Regions from separate parts of the Dyella sp. SYSU CM1112 genome, predicted to be linked through region 3. Evidence: riboswitches for the same ligand, from Rfam matches in the RefSeq annotation. Region 3 holds a riboswitch; each other region holds the start of a gene.
The links. Region 3 has a riboswitch for cobalamin ahead of AC4HNJ_RS05550 (ribonucleoside-diphosphate reductase subunit alpha). Riboswitches for the same ligand answer to the same signal wherever they lie in the genome.
Positions count from the first base shown of each region.

Region 1: linked by a shared signal. The riboswitch ahead of cobO (cob(I)yrinic acid a,c-diamide adenosyltransferase) and the one ahead of AC4HNJ_RS05550 (ribonucleoside-diphosphate reductase subunit alpha) in region 3 are both predicted to bind cobalamin.
Region 2: linked by a shared signal. The riboswitch ahead of metE (5-methyltetrahydropteroyltriglutamate--homocysteine S-methyltransferase) and the one ahead of AC4HNJ_RS05550 (ribonucleoside-diphosphate reductase subunit alpha) in region 3 are both predicted to bind cobalamin.
Region 4: linked by a shared signal. The riboswitch ahead of AC4HNJ_RS09585 (TonB-dependent receptor domain-containing protein) and the one ahead of AC4HNJ_RS05550 (ribonucleoside-diphosphate reductase subunit alpha) in region 3 are both predicted to bind cobalamin.

Region 1 covers NZ_JBZEGI010000002.1:216,119-220,661, forward strand. The annotation lists gene AC4HNJ_RS04130 (cobyrinic acid a,c-diamide synthase CobB) at 1-1,224, opposite strand, end outside; gene cobO (cob(I)yrinic acid a,c-diamide adenosyltransferase) at 1,221-1,823, opposite strand; cobalamin riboswitch at 2,019-2,244, opposite strand; gene AC4HNJ_RS04140 (TonB-dependent receptor plug domain-containing protein) at 2,485-4,543, shown strand, end outside.
Region 2 covers NZ_JBZEGI010000002.1:320,068-324,610, reverse strand. The annotation lists gene metE (5-methyltetrahydropteroyltriglutamate--homocysteine S-methyltransferase) at 1-2,081, opposite strand, end outside; cobalamin riboswitch at 2,279-2,490, opposite strand; gene AC4HNJ_RS04530 (class I SAM-dependent methyltransferase) at 2,537-3,367, opposite strand; gene AC4HNJ_RS04525 (alpha/beta hydrolase) at 3,465-4,370, opposite strand; gene dusB (tRNA dihydrouridine synthase DusB) at 4,455-4,543, opposite strand, start outside.
Region 3 covers NZ_JBZEGI010000002.1:561,699-566,241, forward strand. The annotation lists gene AC4HNJ_RS05540 (MFS transporter) at 1-402, shown strand, start outside; gene AC4HNJ_RS05545 (glycoside hydrolase family 27 protein) at 519-1,724, opposite strand; cobalamin riboswitch at 1,960-2,167, shown strand; gene AC4HNJ_RS05550 (ribonucleoside-diphosphate reductase subunit alpha) at 2,467-4,543, shown strand, end outside.
Region 4 covers NZ_JBZEGI010000005.1:158,188-162,730, reverse strand. The annotation lists gene zwf (glucose-6-phosphate dehydrogenase) at 1-1,061, opposite strand, end outside; gene AC4HNJ_RS09590 (GntR family transcriptional regulator) at 1,251-2,003, shown strand; cobalamin riboswitch at 2,127-2,386, shown strand; gene AC4HNJ_RS09585 (TonB-dependent receptor domain-containing protein) at 2,537-4,435, shown strand.

The sequences.
Region 1 (4,543 bases), 350 kb from region 3:
GCGACGATCGCGATAGACCGCCTCGCGGCCAGGGCCCCCATTGGGATTGAACGCATGTGCGATCGGCTCCGCATCGATCGATGCCTGCGCGTAGTGAAAAGTATGCCCGCGCAAGCTGCCTTCAGGCAGATCAACGCCCTGAAGACCCAACGCTGCGAGCCGCGGTTGCAAGACCGCACGACCGGGCAATAAAGCCGCCATCGTCGCCTCGTGCCCGCTTTGATCCGTCAGCCCATCGAGCGCGAAGAGCAATCCGCCACATTCGGCAAGCATGGGTTTGCCGGTATCGCGATGCGTGCGCAAGGCTGCATGCAAGTCGGTCCGTCGCGACAAGGCATCCAGATGCAGCTCTGGATAACCACCCGGCAACCATACGGCCTCGCAGTCGGGTAAGGCATCACCGGCCAAAGGCGAGAAGAAACACAATTCCGCACCCGCCGCGCGCAATAGATCCAGATTGGCCGGATAGATAAAGCAAAATGCGTCATCGCGCGCCACGGCAATACGCTGTCCTTTCAATAGGGGCGGAATGCTTTCGCTGGCCGAGGTTTCGAATGCAACAGGCGGCGGCAGTGCCGTTGCGGCATGTTGCGCCCACGCATCGGCCAAGGCATCGAGTCGCGCATCGATATCGGATAGCTCCGCTGCCGCGATCAAACCCAGATGCCGTTCCGGCAGCGCAAGCCGCTCTTCGCGCGGCAATGCGCCGAGCCAGTGCAAGGAGGCAGGAAGGCTCTCTTTCAGCAGCTGCGCGTGATAAGCACTACCGATGCGATTGGCAGCCACGCCATACATCGACAGCCCTTCACGGTAGGTTGCCAGGCCACAGGCAAGCGCGCCAAAGGTTTGCGCCATCGCCGAACCATCGATAACCGCCATCACCGGCACGCCCAATTGCTGTGCAAGATCGGCGCTGGACGGCGCGCCATCGAACAACCCCATTACACCTTCCACCAGGATCAGATCAGCATCGCCCGCGGCATCAAAGAGACGCTTGCGTACATCCGCTTCGCCGCACATCCACAGATCGAGCTGATAAACCGGCGTACCTGCGGCGCAGGCCAGCACCGTGGGATCGAGGAAATCGGGCCCGGTCTTGAACACACGCACGCGCCGCCCCTGCCGGGTGTGCCAGCGGGCAAGTGCAGCGGTCACTGAAGTCTTGCCCTGCCCCGATGCCGGCGCGGAAACCAGCAAGGCCGGGCAGTGCCGGACATGGCTCATAGCTCCACGCCTTTTTGTGCCTTGATGCCGGCCTCGAAAGCATGCTTGACCACACGCATCTCGGTGACCGTGTCGGCGACAGCGATCAATCCATCCGGTGCGCCGCGGCCGGTGATGACGACATGTTGGCGTGGGGGACGTGCCGTCACGGCCGTCAGCACTTGCTCCAGCGATACGTATTGCTTCACCAAGGCGATATTGAGCTCGTCCAGCAATACGAAGTCATAAGCGGGATCGGCGAGCATGCCTGCGGCGATGGACCATGCGGCTTGCGCCGCTGCGATGTCGCGCGCCTTGTCCTGAGTCTCCCAGGTAAAGCCCTCGCCCATGACGTGATAGTCGAGCTGGTCGCCGGCGAAATGGCGAAAAAAAGCCTCCTCACCCGTGGAAAAGGTGCCTTTGATGAACTGCACCACGCCGCACTTGAAGCCGTGCCCCAGCGAACGCGCCAGCATGCCGAAACCGGAAGAGCTCTTGCCCTTGCCGTTGCCGGTGTTCACCACCAGCACGCCCCGATCGATCGTGGCGCGCGCGATCTTGCGATCGACCAACTCTTTTTTGCGCTGCATGCGTTCGCGGTGACGCTCTTCGGGTGTCATGTCATCGCGCGGCGAACGTTCGCTCATGGCCGCACCGCGGCACGGTCGGCAAACGGGAAAGACACATTCATGGATGCACTCCTTATCGTGTGCCCGGCAAGGGCGCTCGACACACGGAAGGAAGATGATGCGGCAACACGCCGAGGCGTGGCACCCGGACACGGCCCTCCGCCTGTCTGGTTTAAAGCCTGCCGAGGCAAGCTCTCGCATAAGGCCGGTCTCCGGGCTTGCGAGCGAAGGCCTGCGCCTTCTGGCCCACGCCTTCCCGTGCTCGGCACAGTGGCGCTCTGTGGACCTGTTGCTCGCCTACCGTTGCGGGGGCAGCTCCGGAGTCATCGCCCTGACACTGAGCGATCTCACCGGATTCCCGTTTCAACCACTGGCTTTAGGGCCAGCAGTCACCTTAGGCCGGAGCATCATAAATGTCCTGCTCCAGGACGCCTAGCCCGAGCGTCGTTACACGCCAGCTGCACCGACCGATAACGATGCTGGCGTGAGGCGGCCCGCGTCAATGGCTGACATAGGGAGTAAGTCCATGCCGGGTAGCGATATTTCCATTTGGACTTTCGGACGCCTAATCGTCGGTTGATGGTCCGCCTCATTGTCATTAATCTGAAATTGCTGCCCCGCAGCAAAACAACAAGCTAGGGGAAAACTCGCAATGAAGAAAGACGACCGCTCGCCTTATCAAGGCAGGCCCAAGAACGATTCCATCAAACTTCTCACGGCTTCAGTGTTGTTGGCACTCGCCACCACCGCTGCTGCCCAGGACACCTCGCAAGCAGCCTCCAGCGACAAAGCGAAAAACCTGCAGGCCGTGATCGTGACCGGCACACGCGCGCAGAATCGAACCGACAGCACCTCGTTATCGCCGATCGACGTCGTACCGGCTTCAGCCCTGCAAAGCACCGGCACCACCGAACTTTCCACTGCTCTCGCGCGCCTGATTCCTTCGCTGAATTTTCCGCGCCCTTCCGCCACCGACACTACCGATTCGCAACGTCCCGTACAGTTGCGCGGCTTGGCTCCGGATGAAGTCCTGGTGCTGGTCGACGGCAAGCGCTGGCACAACAGCGCCATGGTGAACGTGGACGGCACCATCGGCCGCGGTTCAGCTCCGGTGGATCTCAACACCATTCCGCTTTCTGCCATCGATCACATTGAAGTGCTGCGTGACGGTGCGTCTGCGCAATACGGTTCCGACGCGATCGCCGGTGTGATCAACATCATTCTGAAGCATGGTGCGCAAGGCGGCTCGGTGGAGCTGGATGGCGGCCAATACCAACGCGGCGGCGGACGACAATGGCAGGGTTCGGCCAACTTCGGCATTCCATTGAGCGGTGACAAAGGCTGGCTGCGCATCAGCGTGGATGACGGGCATCAAGATCCGACCAATCATGGCGGCGTCGACATCCGCTATCCCCAATTCGGTGAGAAACAAGTGTTCGGCGATCCCTCGGTGAGCGAGCACAATCTGTTCCTGAACACGCAATACGACCTCACCAACAACATCCAGTTTTATGCCTTTGGCAGCTACCACGATCGCAACGCGATTTCCGACGAGCTGTATCGCAATCCCTATGGCTACCCGTCATCAGTAGCGTCCCTGCTTACGTCGCTCTATCCCGGCGGCTATCAACCGCTACTACAGGCTCGCAGCACCGATCAGGCGCTGGTAGCCGGCGTACGCGGCACAACCAGTGGCGGGTGGCGCTGGGATGTAAGCGCCAACTACGGCGGCAATCGTGTATCGCTGGATACGATCCACACCGCCAACTACGCCTTCCTGCACGATTTTGGCTATACGCCCAACAGCTTCTTCGATGGCGTGGTCTCATCCGCGCAGCAGGTCGCCGATGTCGATATCGCAAAAGACTTCAACCTGAGCTGGTTGCCCAATGCGGTAACGCTGGCCTTCGGCGGCGAGTATCAACGCGACACGTATCAGATCAGTGCTGGCGATCCGAGTTCGTACTACGTGGGCACATCGGGCGTGAGCGGGGGCGCGCAGGGTTTCAGTGGCTACAGTCCCGTGAACGTGGGCTCATGGAGTCGCAGCGACGTAGCGCAGTATGTAAGTCTGGAAACCAACCTCACCGACAAACTCGGCACCTCGTTCGCCGTACGGCATGAGGATTACAACGACTTCGGCAACACGGTGTCGGGTGCCTTGGCTGCACGCTACGACTTTACCGATCGCTTCGCGTTGCGTGGCAGCGTCTCGACCGGATTCCGCGCCCCGTCGTTGGCGCAGGAAGACTATTCCCAGATCGGCTCGCTTTACCTGACACCCAGCAACGCAGGACCTGGGGTAGCGCCTGGCATCTATCAGACCGGCCTGTTGCCAGTGAACAATCCGGTAGCGCAATTGCTGGGAGCTCAGTCACTGCGTCCGGAGCGCTCGCACAACTACACCGTCGGCGCGGTGTTCAATCCGATCGACCCGCTGACGCTGACCTTGGATATCTACCAGATCCAGATCTACAACCGCATCGTGCTCTCCAGCACGCTGAGCGGACTCAACAATCCGGCGGTGGTGGATTACCTTGCCGCGCATGGCATCACCAATGTGTCCTATAGCTCGGCGCAGTATTTCACCAACGCGGTAGATACACGCACTCAGGGCGGCGACATCGTCGCCAGCTACCATTCGGATTTCGGCAACGATGGCGTGCTGGACAGCACGCTGAGCTATAACTACAACCGCACGCAAGTCATGG
Region 2 (4,543 bases), 240 kb from region 3:
TGGATGTCATACACACCAGGGCCGATGGCTCCTGGATAGCGGAAGTTCTCAAAGGCTTGCAGCAGTTCCATCTTTGAGCGGCTGCTCTCGATGGAAATCACGTCGGCATCCAGCGCGGCAATGGTCTCGATGATGTTGTTGAATTCGCTGTAGCACATGTGGGTATGGATCTGGGTGGCATCGTGCAGGCCGCCGGTCGAGACGCGAAAGCAGTGGACCGCCCAATCCAAATAGGGCGCTTGCTCGGCTTGCCGGATCGGAAGGCCTTCGCGCAGTGCGGGTTCGTCAATCTGGATAACGTGGATGCCGGCGCTTTCCAGGTCATGCACTTCGTCGCGCAGGGCCAGGGCGAGTTGCAAGCAGACGTGCTCGCGCGGCAGGTCGTCGCGCACGAACGACCACTGCAACATGGTCACCGGTCCGGTCAGCATGCCTTTTACCGGCTTGTCGGTCAGCGACTGCGCGTAAGCCGACCAGCGTACCGTCATGGGGTGTGGCCGCGCGATGTCGCCCCAGATGATCGGGGGTTTTACGCAGCGCGAACCGTAGCTTTGCACCCAGCCGTGGCGCGTAAAGGCAAAGCCGTCGAGCTGTTCACCGAAATACTCCACCATGTCGTTGCGTTCGGGTTCGCCGTGCACCAGCACGTCGAGTCCGATACGTTCCTGGAAGCGAATGACGTGTTCGATTTCCTCGTGCAAGGTGGTTTCGTAACGCTGCTTATCCATACGCCCCGCGCGATGCTCGGCGCGAGCGTGGCGAAGTGCCTCGGTCTGTGGAAAGGAGCCGATGGTGGTAGTGGGCAATAACGGCAGCGCGAGCTTGTCCGCCTGCACTTTGCATCGATGCATCAGGCGAGAGCGACGCTGCGTGGCTTGCGGACTCAATCCGCGGACACGCGCACGGACGTCTTCACGCTGCACGCCGTGTGCCTGTGCGCGTGCGGCGAGCTGGGCGGCCTGTGCATCCAGAATAGCCGTGGCGTTGCTGTCGCCGTGGAGTTCGTTTGCATAGAGCCGTAGTTCTTCCAATTTCTGGCGAGCAAACGCCAGCCAGTTCTGCAGGTCGCGTGGTAACGCGGTTTCCTGCGCCGCGTCGACGGGAACATGCAGCAGCGAGCAAGACGGCGCGAGCCACACATGGTCGGTTCCGCGGGACTCGGCAATCGTTTGCAGGAGTGGCCGCACGCGTGCGGGATCGCTGCGCCAGACATTGCGTCCGTCGACAATGCCGGCGCTGAGCACGCCCTGCTGCGGCAGTGCAGACAGGAGTGCGGGAAGTTGTTCCGGTGCACGCACCAGATCGACGTGCCATCCATGGACCGGCAGGCTGGCGGCCAGTGAGAGGTTGTCGCCAAGACCTGCAAAATAGGTGGTCAGCAACCGCTTTGGAGAACGTCCCGTCGCCAAGGCTGTGTAGGCAATGCGGTAGGCGTGCCGGGTCACGGCATCCAGATCCTCTACCAGGCAGGGTTCGTCCAACTGGATCCAGGAAACGCCGGCGCGTGCAAGCTGCTCCAACAGTTCGAGATAAGCGGGCAGCAGTGCCTCGAGCAAGTCGAGTGCAGGGCTGCCGTCGCGGGTCTTGGACAGGCGCAGAAACGAAACGGGTCCAAGCAAGACGGGACGGCCTTCCAATCCCAGCGCACGCGCCTCAAGCCATTCGTTGAGAGGTTTGTTGACGGTAAGCCGGAAGCGCTGGCCTGTGTGGAGTTCCGGCACGATGTAGTGATAGTTGGTGTCGAACCACTTGGTCATCTCCAAGGCGTGCAGTGTGTGGTTGCCACGCGCCATGCCGAAATAGCCGGCCAACGCATCCTCCTGCCATAGGGGGCGGTAACGGTCGGGCACCGCGTCGAACAAGACGGCGGTGTCGAGCACGTGATCGTAGAACGAGAAGTCATTGACGGCGACCGTGCCGATGCCTGCCGCGTGAGCAAGCTGCCAATGTCGACGTCGTAGTGCGTGTGCCGTGTCGAGCAGGGATCTAGCGTTACCGTTGCGCCAATGCTGTTCCAGTGCGCGCTTGAGTTCACGGCGGTGGCCGATGCGCGGAAAACCAAGATAAGTGGTGTGTGTCATCGTGTATTCCTCATTGCAATGCGTGGCAAAGAGGAACGAAGGCAGACGCGACCAGGGCATTGCCATGTGCGCGCCGTCGACCTTCGCCCCCGCGGGCGAGCTGGGTAAACCGCGGGCAGGCTGGCGCTGCGTCAGTGGGCGACGCGGTGCCGGCTCTCCCCGCGGAGATCCCAGGTCGTACGAAGCGCCGTTGCGAACGGGTGGCTTCGGCTGGGGCAGGTCTTCGGGCTCGTGGACCAGGCATTACGCCGCCTACTGTTCGCCGCTTCCCAGGCAATAGCCCAGTGCTCATAGCGAAGGTCGTTTCCACACACCGCTGCGGGGCAGCGCCGGAATCCAACCGGCTTCCCTTTTAATTGCATCTCTTTATTCGGATAAAGAGATGAAAACCTCAGCGGGCGAACAGTAGCCTCAACGCATAGCCATGGTCAATGACTCTCGGCAGGGCGAGCCGGTCAATACACCACGGCGCGTGCTTGTACGAAGGCGAAGAAGAACACCGCGTTGGGATCGTTGCGCACGGCCTGTAATTCACCGCGCATGCCATCGACGGTTACCGCATCGGTTTTTCCGGCGGCAATGAGTTGTTCCGCGGCGGAGAGCAGCAGTTCTTCCCAGAACGCGATCATCTGCTTGCGGCGCCCGGGCTGACGATTGTCCAGCAGCACGCTTTTCACTTCGGTTTGTACGTCGCGATAACCACCGGCCAGCAGCAGGTTGCCGAGCTTGGCGCCGATGAAGGGATCGCCGCCGCTGTCGTATTGGTGATCGTTGAAGGCCATCCAGTAACGCAGCAGGTTGGGCGAGTAGGGATCGAGGAAGAACGAGGCATTGAGCACCTCGGTCACGTAAATTACGGCGCCAGGGCTGAGCACGCGACGAACTTCGCTCAGCACGCGCGCAGGGCTGGGCATATGTTCGAGCACCCAGCAGAGATAGGCGGCATCGAAACTCCGGTCTGCGAAAGGCAGATCGGCGGCGTCGGCTTGGCGCAGCGCGTAGCGCGATGCACACCATGCCTTCGCGGACAGGTTGCGTTCGGCGGCAGCCAATTGCGTAGGCGAGCGGTCGATGCCCGTGATGTGCAGGTCCGGAAAACGGCGCAACAGTATTTCGGTTTGTGCCCCGACACCGCATCCCACTTCGAGCAGATGGCTCGCATTGCTGTAATCGATGTGGCTGTAGAGGGTGCTTTCGAACATGCGCGCCTGACGCATCAGACGCGATTGCTCTTCATCCGAAAAACCATGGATGTAGGGGAAGTCGCCGGTAGCGATGCTGTTCATGCCAAGCTGTCCGCAACCCCATGCACGGCGTGCCTTCAATGACGCAGGCGCGTAGCTACGTTACTCCGTCACCTTGTTGCCGGGGAGTGCATGCGGCTCAGTGAGCAAGGGCTATGGGATGGGCGTGGATGAAACGCATGACGTCGTCCAGCGTCGGCGCATCGGCGTGGAACGGGCGAGACAGGGCAAATACCAATGCGTTGTGGCTTACGCCGGGGTACAGGCGCAACCAGACTTCTTCGTGATGCGCCTTGAGTACATGGGCAAGCGAGATGGCGTTGGAGGGTTCGACTTCATGGTCGGCTTCGCCTTGCAGCAGTAGCATGGGAGGCTCGTGACCGTGCACGAAACGCACGGGCTGGGCGCGTGCTTGTGAGGCGGCATCACGGCCGAACATGCCGAGCATGTCCTTTTCGCTGGCGGGAATCGGCATGAAGTCATAACAGCCGGCCAGGCCGATAAAGCCGGCCAGATCGAAAGGATGCAGATTGTAAGGCGTCAGCCACGATGGATCGGTTGCCAGCAGTGCGCCGATCTGGCCGCCGGCCGAGTGCCCCATCACAAAGATGTCGTTCGCCCGTCCACCCCATGCTGTAGCGTGGGCAAATGTCCACGCGACCGCTCGCGCGGCGTCCGTCATGAAGCCGTCCATCTTCACGTGTGGGTATTTCCGATAATCCGGAATGACCGTCACGACGCCATGCGAAGCCAGTGCCGTCCCCACGAAGCGGTACCACGCGCGTTCGCCGCGGACCCAACTGCCACCATAGAAAAACACCACGACTGGGGCGTGTTCCGCATTCCGTGGTCGGTACACATCCAGCTTCAGCTGGTGCTGCGGATCGAAGACGATGCCATGTTCTGCCACGATGCCGGCACGGCGATCGGTGGCGTTCAGTCCGGCAAACAGGCTCGCCTCACAGCCGCTGAGCAGCAGTGCGACGCTCAAGAGGATGGCGATATGCAGCGGAAACTTCAGCGAGCGGGCGAAGGAGAGGTACATCGTGGCGTGGCATCAAGAACGACTTGCCGATGATGCCTGCTTCGGCGCCGCAAAGGCTTGCGAACATTTATCGGAATGCGTCATTCAAGCGGCGATGCGCCACTGCGCTTGCAGCCCTTCGAAGTATTCGCGCGTCAGGCGCAGTTGGTCGTGTGCGTGCTCGGCGCGATTGA
Region 3 (4,543 bases):
TCTGATCGCATCGGACGCCGCCCGTTATTGCTCGCTTGTACCTTACTTGCCCTGACGACCGCCTACCCTGCCTTGCATTGGCTGGCCGCGTCGCCCGATTTCGGCAAACTGCTCGGCGTGGAATTGTGGCTCTCCTTCCTCTACGCCAGTTATAACGGCGCACTCGTGGTCGCCCTGACGGAGATCATGCCGATAGAAGTACGCACCACCGGTTTTTCATTGGCCTATAGCCTGGCGACAACGGTCGGCGGCTCCAGCCTGGCCATATCGCAATGGCTGATTCACATCACCGGCAACAAGGCAGCGCCAGGCTTGTGGCTTTCTTTCGCCGCATTGTGCGGTCTTATCGCTACCTGGATGGCTTATCGCCATCCGCAACACCGAACGCTGCACCGACTTTAGTTTTTCAGCAACGGCATCGCCTACCAGTAACTTGATGCGTGCATGAATGCGTCATCCCCGCGAAGACGAAGATGACGCATCGGCATAGCGACGCACACCTACCAAGGCGCATGCTGCTAGCGTTTTGCTCCGCTCACCTTCAGCAGCACCACGCCATAAGCCGGCACCTCGAACACATGCCGGCTGTCGATCCGCCCGAGATCGCGGTGCTCCCACACATCGCGTGCCGTGACGCTATCACCCAAGCCGAGCGCCTTCAGATCCAACGTCGCATCCAGCGAGTGGTTGAGCGTGTTGAGCAAGCCCACCGCCATCGATCCATCCGCCAGCGGGCGCGACCAGAGCTGGATGGGACCAGCCTGCATCACGCGACCACCGGCGATGCCGCGTGCATCCTGATCGATCGCAAGCACTTCGCGATTAGTCAGCACCTCGCGCGTCACCGCACTCATGGACGATAGGTCATTGCCTGCAATCAACGGCGCAGCCAGCAGCGCCCACAGGCTCATGTGCGTGCGTTCCTTATCCTGCGAATCCATGCCCTGGTTGCCGATCTCCAGCATGTCCGCATCGTTCCAGTGGCCAGGTCCCGCGTAACGCTCCAAGCCTAGCTGCGAATTGGCGTTGAACATCATGCTGATGTAGTTCGCCTGGATGTCATCCGTGGTGCGCCACAAGTTGGCGCCCAGGTCCGCGCCCCATTCCCACACGCGGCCCCAGCCATAACTGCACAGCGCATAGACGATAGGACGTCCGGTGGCGTCCAATGCCTGCCGCATCCGTTGGTATGCCGCTTTCATCATGGCCGTTTGCTCGGCCAGGCTCTTTCCACGCATGTGCCGCGAAAAACTGCACAGATCGTATTTCAGGTAATCCACGCCCCAGCTTGCGAACAAGCGCGCGTCCTGCGCCTCGTGCCCGTAACTGCCCGTGAAGCCGCCGCAGGTCTTTTCACCCGGCGAGGAATAGATGCCGAATTTAAGGCCCTTGCTGTGCACGTAATCGGCCAGTGCCTTCATGTCGGGAAATTTCGCGTTCGGGTGCAGCATGCCGTGCGCGTCCCGCTGCCCCTGCCAGCCGTCATCGATGATGACGTAACGATAGCCGGCCGCCGCCATGCCACTGGATACCATCGCATCGGCCGCGTGACGGATGTCCACATCGGTGACGTCGGCGCCGAAATGGTTCCAGCTGTTCCAGCCCATCGGCGGCGTCGGAGCCAGCGCGGCATCGTTGATCGAAGCGGCCTGCACCCAGCACGGCCATAAGAGCAGGCATGCCACCCACCACCAGCGGACTGCCATTCGACGGTACCCGTTCATCGCTTCACTCCCCAGGGACATGCCTTGGAGCTTAGCGAACGACCCGCGGCTGTCATGTGTCCGGCGTCATTGGGACGCACCGGAAGGGCCGCGCCCCATCGACCATGGATCAGCCCGCCATCGTGTTATGGGCAGTCCGTCACAAAAATCCCGCAAGCCGCGCGGCGCCTGGTTTCAGGCTGCTTATCCACCGGCTTATCCACAAATTATTGGGTTGACCGACACAGATTACCCCGATATGTTGTGCTCCGTCGGTCGCCGTCGCCAGGTAAACGGAGGCGGCTCGGGAATCCGGTGCGAATCCGGAACTGCCCCGCAGCGGTAAGCGGAGACGAACGCCCCATGGGCACTGGTCGATTCGCGACTGGGAAGCCGGGGTCATTAGGCGGGTCGCAAGATCCACATCCGCAAGTCCGAAGACCTGCCGACACGGCATGACTGGAACGTCATGCCGCCGGTGACGGCTTCCGCGGGGAAGTGTGTCGCACGATGCGGATGTCACCCGCATCGGACGACTCCCCACCCTAGCTGCCACATCAGCCCTGCGCGCGGGAGCAGGCGGTTGAGTCCAGGGAGTCCGTCCATTCCAACCGGATCGTTCCGGCCGGGACGGCCTCCACAACCCGGAGTGTCCGACATGCAACCTCTCGATACCGAATCGCGCGAGCGCACCGCCGCCCGCGCGGACACGACCGCTTTTTCCGCCGATACCGATCCGTCATCCCCTGCCAGCCCTGTCACGATGTCCGTTACTGCCGAAGCTCCTTTCACCCTGACCCCGCCGCACAACCCCGGCCAGATGCGCGTCACCAAGCGCAATGGCAAGCAGGAAGTGGTCGACGTCAACAAGATCGTCCGCGCGGTAACACGCAGTGCCGAGGGCCTGCACGCTGTCGATCCGCTGCGCGTGGCGCTCAAGACCATCGGCGGCCTGTATGACGGCGCCACCACGCAGGAGCTGGATCAGCTTTCCATTCGCACCTCCGCCGCATTGACGGCCGAGGAACCCGAATACGGCCAGCTCGCCGCACGCCTGCTCAGCGCCTTCATCGACAAGGAAGTAAGCGGCCAGGAAATCCAGAGCTTCTCGCAATCCATTGCACGCGGCGCAGAACTGGGCATCCTCAACGCGCGCCTGCGCGATTACGTGGCCGAGAACGCGCGCAAGCTCAACGATGCGATCGATCCGCTCGCCTCGCGCCGCTTCGAGTACTTCGGCCTGCGCACGGTGTACGACCGTTACCTGCTGCGCCATCCGCAGCTGCGCAAGGTGATCGAAACGCCGCAGTACTTCTTCATGCGTATTGCCTGTGCACTGGGCGGCAATGAGATCGGTGAAACGCTGGAACTGTATCGCCTGCTCTCTTCGCTGGAGTACATCGCCAGCTCGCCGACATTGTTCAATGCAGGCACGGCGCATGAGCAGCTGAGTTCCTGCTTTTTGCTGGATTCGCCGCAAGATTCGCTGGAATCGATCTATGAAAAATACGGCGACGTCGCCAAGCTCAGCAAATTCGCCGGCGGCATCGGCCTGGCTTATTCGCGCGTGCGTTCGCGCGGCTCGCTGATCAAGGGCACCAATGGCCACTCGAATGGCCTGGTGCCGTGGCTGAAAACGCTGGACGCTTCCGTCGCCGCCGTGAACCAGGGCGGCAAGCGCAAGGGTGCGGCCTGCGTGTATCTGGAGCCCTGGCACGCCGACATCGAAGAGTTTCTGGAATTGCGCGACAACACCGGCGACGAAGCGCGCCGCACGCACAATCTCAACCTGGCGAACTGGATTCCCGACGAATTCATGCGCCGCGTGGAGCACGACGGGCACTGGTCGCTGTTCGATCCCAAGGTCGTGCCGCATCTGGTCGATAGCTGGGGCGAAGCCTTTGAGTACGCTTACCACAAGGCCGAAACCGAGGGCCTGGCCGTCAAAACGGTGAAAGCGCGCGAGCTGTATGCACGCATGCTGCGTACCCTGGCCCAGACCGGCAACGGTTGGATGACGTTCAAGGATCGCAGCAACGCCACCAGCAATCAGACGGCCAAATCCGAGAACGTCATTCACCTCTCCAACCTTTGCACCGAGATTCTGGAAGTGACCAACGCCGGCGAGACGGCGGTGTGCAATCTCGGCTCGGTCAATCTCGCGCGTCACGTAGTCGACGGTGCGTTCGACTTTGCCAAGCTCGCCACCACCGTACGCACCGCCGTGCGCCAGCTCGACCGCGTGATCGATCTGAACTTCTATCCGATTGCTACGGCCGCCACCGCCAACCGCAAATGGCGCCCGGTGGGTCTGGGCGTGATGGGTCTGCAGGACGTGTTCTTCAAATTGCGCCTGCCGTTCGATTCCGCCGAAGCCCTGGAGCTGTCCACGCGCATCGCGGAAGAGATCTATTACAACGCATTGGCGCAATCGAACGCGCTGGCAGAGGAATATGGCGCGCATCCCGGTTTCTCCGACAGCCGTGCCGCCAACGGCGAGCTGCAGTTCGATTACTGGCTGAACGCGAAGCTGCACGATGCCGGGCGCTGGGACACACTGCGCGAAGCGATCAAGGTGAAAGGGCTGCGCAACTCATTGCTGATTGCCATTGCTCCCACCGCGACGATCGCCTCCATCGCCGGTTGCTACGAATGCATCGAGCCGCAGGTCAGCAATTTGTTCAAGCGCGAAACCTTGTCCGGCGATTTTCTTGTCATCAACCGCTACCTGGTGGAAGAACTCAAGACCCTGGGTTTGTGGACCGCCGAAATTCGTGACGCGATCAAGCTCGCGGAAGGCTCGATCCAGGGCATCGCTGCCATCCCTGAGCGTCTGCGCT
Region 4 (4,543 bases), on a different contig from region 3:
ACGATTTCCGACACACGCTCGGCCAGACGCTTGCCGGTGCGCAGATAGAACGGCACGCCGGACCAGCGCCAGTTGGCGATTTCCGCCTTCAAGGCCACAAAGGTTTCGGTATTGGACTTCTCGATCTTCGACTTGCTATCGCTGTTCAAGTCTTCGATGTAGCCCGGCACGCTCTGCCCTTCGGCCGCGCCCGCCCGGTACTGGCCGCGCACGGTGAGTTGGGCAGCGTTGGCTTCATTGATCGGCTTGAGCGCATGCAGCACCTTGAGCTTTTCATCGCGCACCGCATCCGGCGACAGCGAAGAGGGCGGCTCCATCGCCACCATGCACAGCAGCTGCAGCATATGGTTCTGCACCATGTCGCGCAGCGCGCCGGCATGATCGTAATAGGAACCGCGGCGCCCCACGCCGAGCGTTTCCGCCACGGTGATCTGCACGTGATCGATATGGCCGGCGTTCCACAGCGGCTCGAACAGGGCGTTGCCGAAGCGCAGCGCCAGCAGGTTCTGCACCGTTTCCTTGCCGAGGTAATGGTCAATGCGGAAGGTTTGCGATTCCGCGAAGACACGGCCGACGTCATCGTTGATGCGGTTGGCGCTGGCCAGGTCATGACCGATCGGCTTTTCCAGCACTACGCGCGACTTGCCCTCGTTGAGGCCGTAGCCGCCCAGACGCTGGCAGATGTCCACGAACAATTCGGGCGAGGTGGAGAGATAGAACACGCGCACGTGATCGGGCTGTTCGCCCATCAGCTTGGCGAAGTCGTCCCAGCCGTTGTCCTTGCGGGCGTCGAGCGGACGGTAGTGCACCATTTTGAGAAAGGCGTCGAGCTTGTCCGCCTGCGCCTTGGCTGCGCCGTTGATGGCGGAGCGGACTTGCGCGCGATAACCGTCGTCATCCAGACCCTCGCGGGCCACGCCGATGATGCGGCTGCCGGGCTGGATCTGGCCGTCGATAAAACGATGAAACAGGGCAGGGAGCAATTTGCGTACGGCCAGGTCGCCGGTACCGCCGAAAATCACCAGATCGAACAGATCGACCGGTTGAGCAGGTGCAGTCACAACTCACCTCATGGAATGCGGGCAGTCGCGGGGATGCGGCTGCCAGGGGAACTCTGATCGTACCAATGACATACCAGGCCATACCAGTGTTTTCGGTGTGCAATCGTATGCAAAATTTTCCTAAGCTGGCGGCCACCCCGTGTAACGCCCTGTTGTGCCAGTGGTTCGCCATTGGTATGGTTGCCAGCTATGCAAAGTGCCCTGGCCGAGGAATACCGGCGCCTGAGCCGTGATACGACCACCCATCAGCCGCTGGCTTACCTGCGGCTGCGCCGGGCTATTCGCAATGTGATCCAGCATCGCGACATCGAGCCGGGCCAGACCTTACCCAGCGAACGCGATTTATCGCAGGTCCTGGGTCTGTCGCGCGTGACGGTACGCAAGGCAATTTCAGGCCTGGTTGAAGAAGGCCTGCTCACCCAGCGCCACGGCGCCGGCACCTTTGTGGCCGAGCGCATCATCAAGCCGATGTCGCGGCTGACCAGCTTTACCGAAGACCTGCGTGCACGCGGCTTGCATCCGCGTTCCGAATTCTTCGAACGCAGCGTGGGCGAAGTGACGCCGGAAGAATCGATGGCACTGAACCTTTCCCCCGGCGTGCTGGTGGCGCGCCTGCACCGCGTGCGCTATGCCGAAGATGAGCCGCTGGCGATCGAACGCAGCGTGGTGCCGGCCAGTGTGCTGCCCGATCCGCACGAAGTGCACGACTCGCTGTACGAAGCACTGGAAAAGCACAACAGCCGCCCCGTGCGTGCGTTGCAGCGCTTGCGCGCCGTGTTGCTGGCGGCGCGTCAGGCCCGCTTGTTGCATGTCAGCGTGGGCAGTGCCGGTCTGCATATCGAACGCCGCAGCTTCCTCGACGATGGCCGCGTGGTGGAATTCACCACCTCCTGGTATCGCGGCGACATCTACGACTTCGTAGCGGAATTGCAGACGGACTGATGCCGCGCATTACAACCGAGACATGACCTCCCCCGCCTACAGGAGAGGGGTCATTCGTTCTTGCGGTGGAAATGTTCTTGCGGTGGAAATAACGGCGAATTGCCCTGGCCGTCCCCAACCGCTACAGTGGCGCCCGTTTCGGGTGTCCCCTGTTCGCCCAGGGGATGAAACGGGAAGCCGGTGCGCTGTGTTCCCACAGCAAGGCCGGCACTGCCCCCGCAACGGTAAGCGAGCGCGGTAGCGCCGTCGGTCCATGACATGGCCGGCAGCTATCACGAACGGTCACACGCCACTGTGCACGACATGGGAAGGCGCCGTTCGGCGGCATGCGGATCCGCATGCCACTCGCAAGTCCGGAGACCGGCCCGCGACAGAGCCTTGAATGGCTCTCCAGGTTCTGGTGCTCGCGGCGGGCGAGGCACGGAGATCGCGCTGCAGCCGTCGCCTGCCCGCTCTTTCCGCTGCTTTTCCCCTTTGGCGCCAGTCATTCATCTGCGCCGCGCGGGGACGTGCGGCAAGGGGTCATACACATCATGTTGAAGAAGACTGCGCTTGCAGCGGCGCTGCTGGCCGGATTGGCCAGCCCGGCCCTCTACGCCCAAACCACCTCCGATCAAAGCGGCACGTTGACGCCGGTGATCGTCACCGCCACCCGTACCGCCATTACCGCCAACGATGCCTTGTCATCGGTAACCGTCATTACGCGCGAAGACATCGAACGGCTGCAGCCGGTTTCGGTGGCTGATCTGCTCACCGGCCTTCCTGGCATTTCCATTGCGCAAACGGGTGGCATCGGCCAGCAGACTTCCGTCTATGTGCGCGGCACCAATGCCACGCACGTGCTGGTATTGGTCGATGGCATACGCATCGGCTCCGTGAGCTCCGGCTTGGCCGCGCTGGAACAGATTCCGGTGAACGTCATTGACCGCATCGAGATCGTGCGCGGACCGCGCGCCAGCCTGTACGGCTCCGACGCGCTGGGTGGCGTGATCCAGATCTTTACCCGCCACGGCCAGCCTAACGGCGGTATTTCGCCCTCCGTCAGCGTGACGGGCGGCAGCCACGGTTTCGTCAACGGGCAGGCAGGCCTGTCCGGCGGCACCGATCATCTTTGGTACAACGCCAGCCTCGGCGGCGAATACACCGGCGGCATTCCCGCCTGCCGCATGGGTGCGGCGGAACTCGGTGTCGCCTGTTTCGTCGACGATCCGCGCAATGACGCCTACCGCAACTGGAACGGCTTCGCCAACTTCGGTTATCGCTGGGACAACGGCACCGAACTGGCCTTCGACTGGCTGCGCAGCAAAAGCAACGCCGAATACACCGGCAGCCCCTATGGCGGCAATGACGCCATCGAAGAGCAATACGTAGCCGGCGCGCGCCTGAGCTTTTCGCCGCTCTCGATCTGGAAAGTCACGCTCGACGCCGGGCAAACCCGCGATGACGACGCCACGTTCTACCAGGGCAGTTATTTCGGCCTGTACTACCCACGCACCGGCACCGGTTATTTCAATTCCCGCCGCAACCAGGCCTCGTGGCAGAACGACATCACGCTCACCTCCAATCAACTGCTCACCGTAGGCGTGGACTATGAGCAGGAACACATCACCAGCGACACCGCCTTCGAGCAGACCACGCGCGGCGATACCGGCACCTTTGCGCAATACCAGGGCACCTTCGGCCAGAACGAAATACAGGTCTCCGCGCGTCACGATCACAATGATCAGTTCGGCAACCACAACACCGGCTCCGCGGCCTGGGGTTATCACTTCGAACATGGGCCCGTGCTATCGGTGAGTTATGGAACCGCTTTCCATGCACCGACCTTCGACGATCTGTATTTCCCGGCTTTCGGCGGCGTGCCCACCTCCAATCCGGACCTGAAGCCGGAAACCTCGCGCAGCGTTGAAGTCGGCCTCACGCAACAGCTCGATCATTGGAATTGGGGTGTAAACGCGTACCAGACACGCATCACCGACCTGATCGGCTTCAACAGCGAATTCGTTCCTGTGAACATCAGCCGCGCGCGCATCCGCGGCATTGAAGGCCAATTCGGTTTCGATGTGGACGACTGGCGCGTACAAAGCTATCTCACGCTGCTGCAGCCGAAAGACGACGACGGCAGCGCCGACAACGGCAACATCCTGCCACGCCGTGCCGAGCGCACCGCACGCATCGATGTCGACCGCCGCTTCGGCAAGATCAATCTCGGCGTAACGGAATTCGCTTCCGGCAAGCGCTATGACGACGCGGCCAACGTCTATCGCCTGGGCGGCTACGCCACCACCGATCTGCGCGCCAGCTACACCTTCGCACCCGGCTGGCAGGTGGAAGCCAAACTGGCGAACGCGTTCGATCACAGCTACGAGACCGCCTACTACTACAACCAGCTAGGGCGTACCTGGTATCTGACCTTGCGTTACAGCCCCTGATAAAGCGGCGTGTTTGAGCACCCTATGGTTCGCTTAGCAGCAGCAACGGCTGCTACAGCGTAGCGGTCGGTCTCAGCGCACGCTCGGGCAATCCCGCCCCAACCCTCC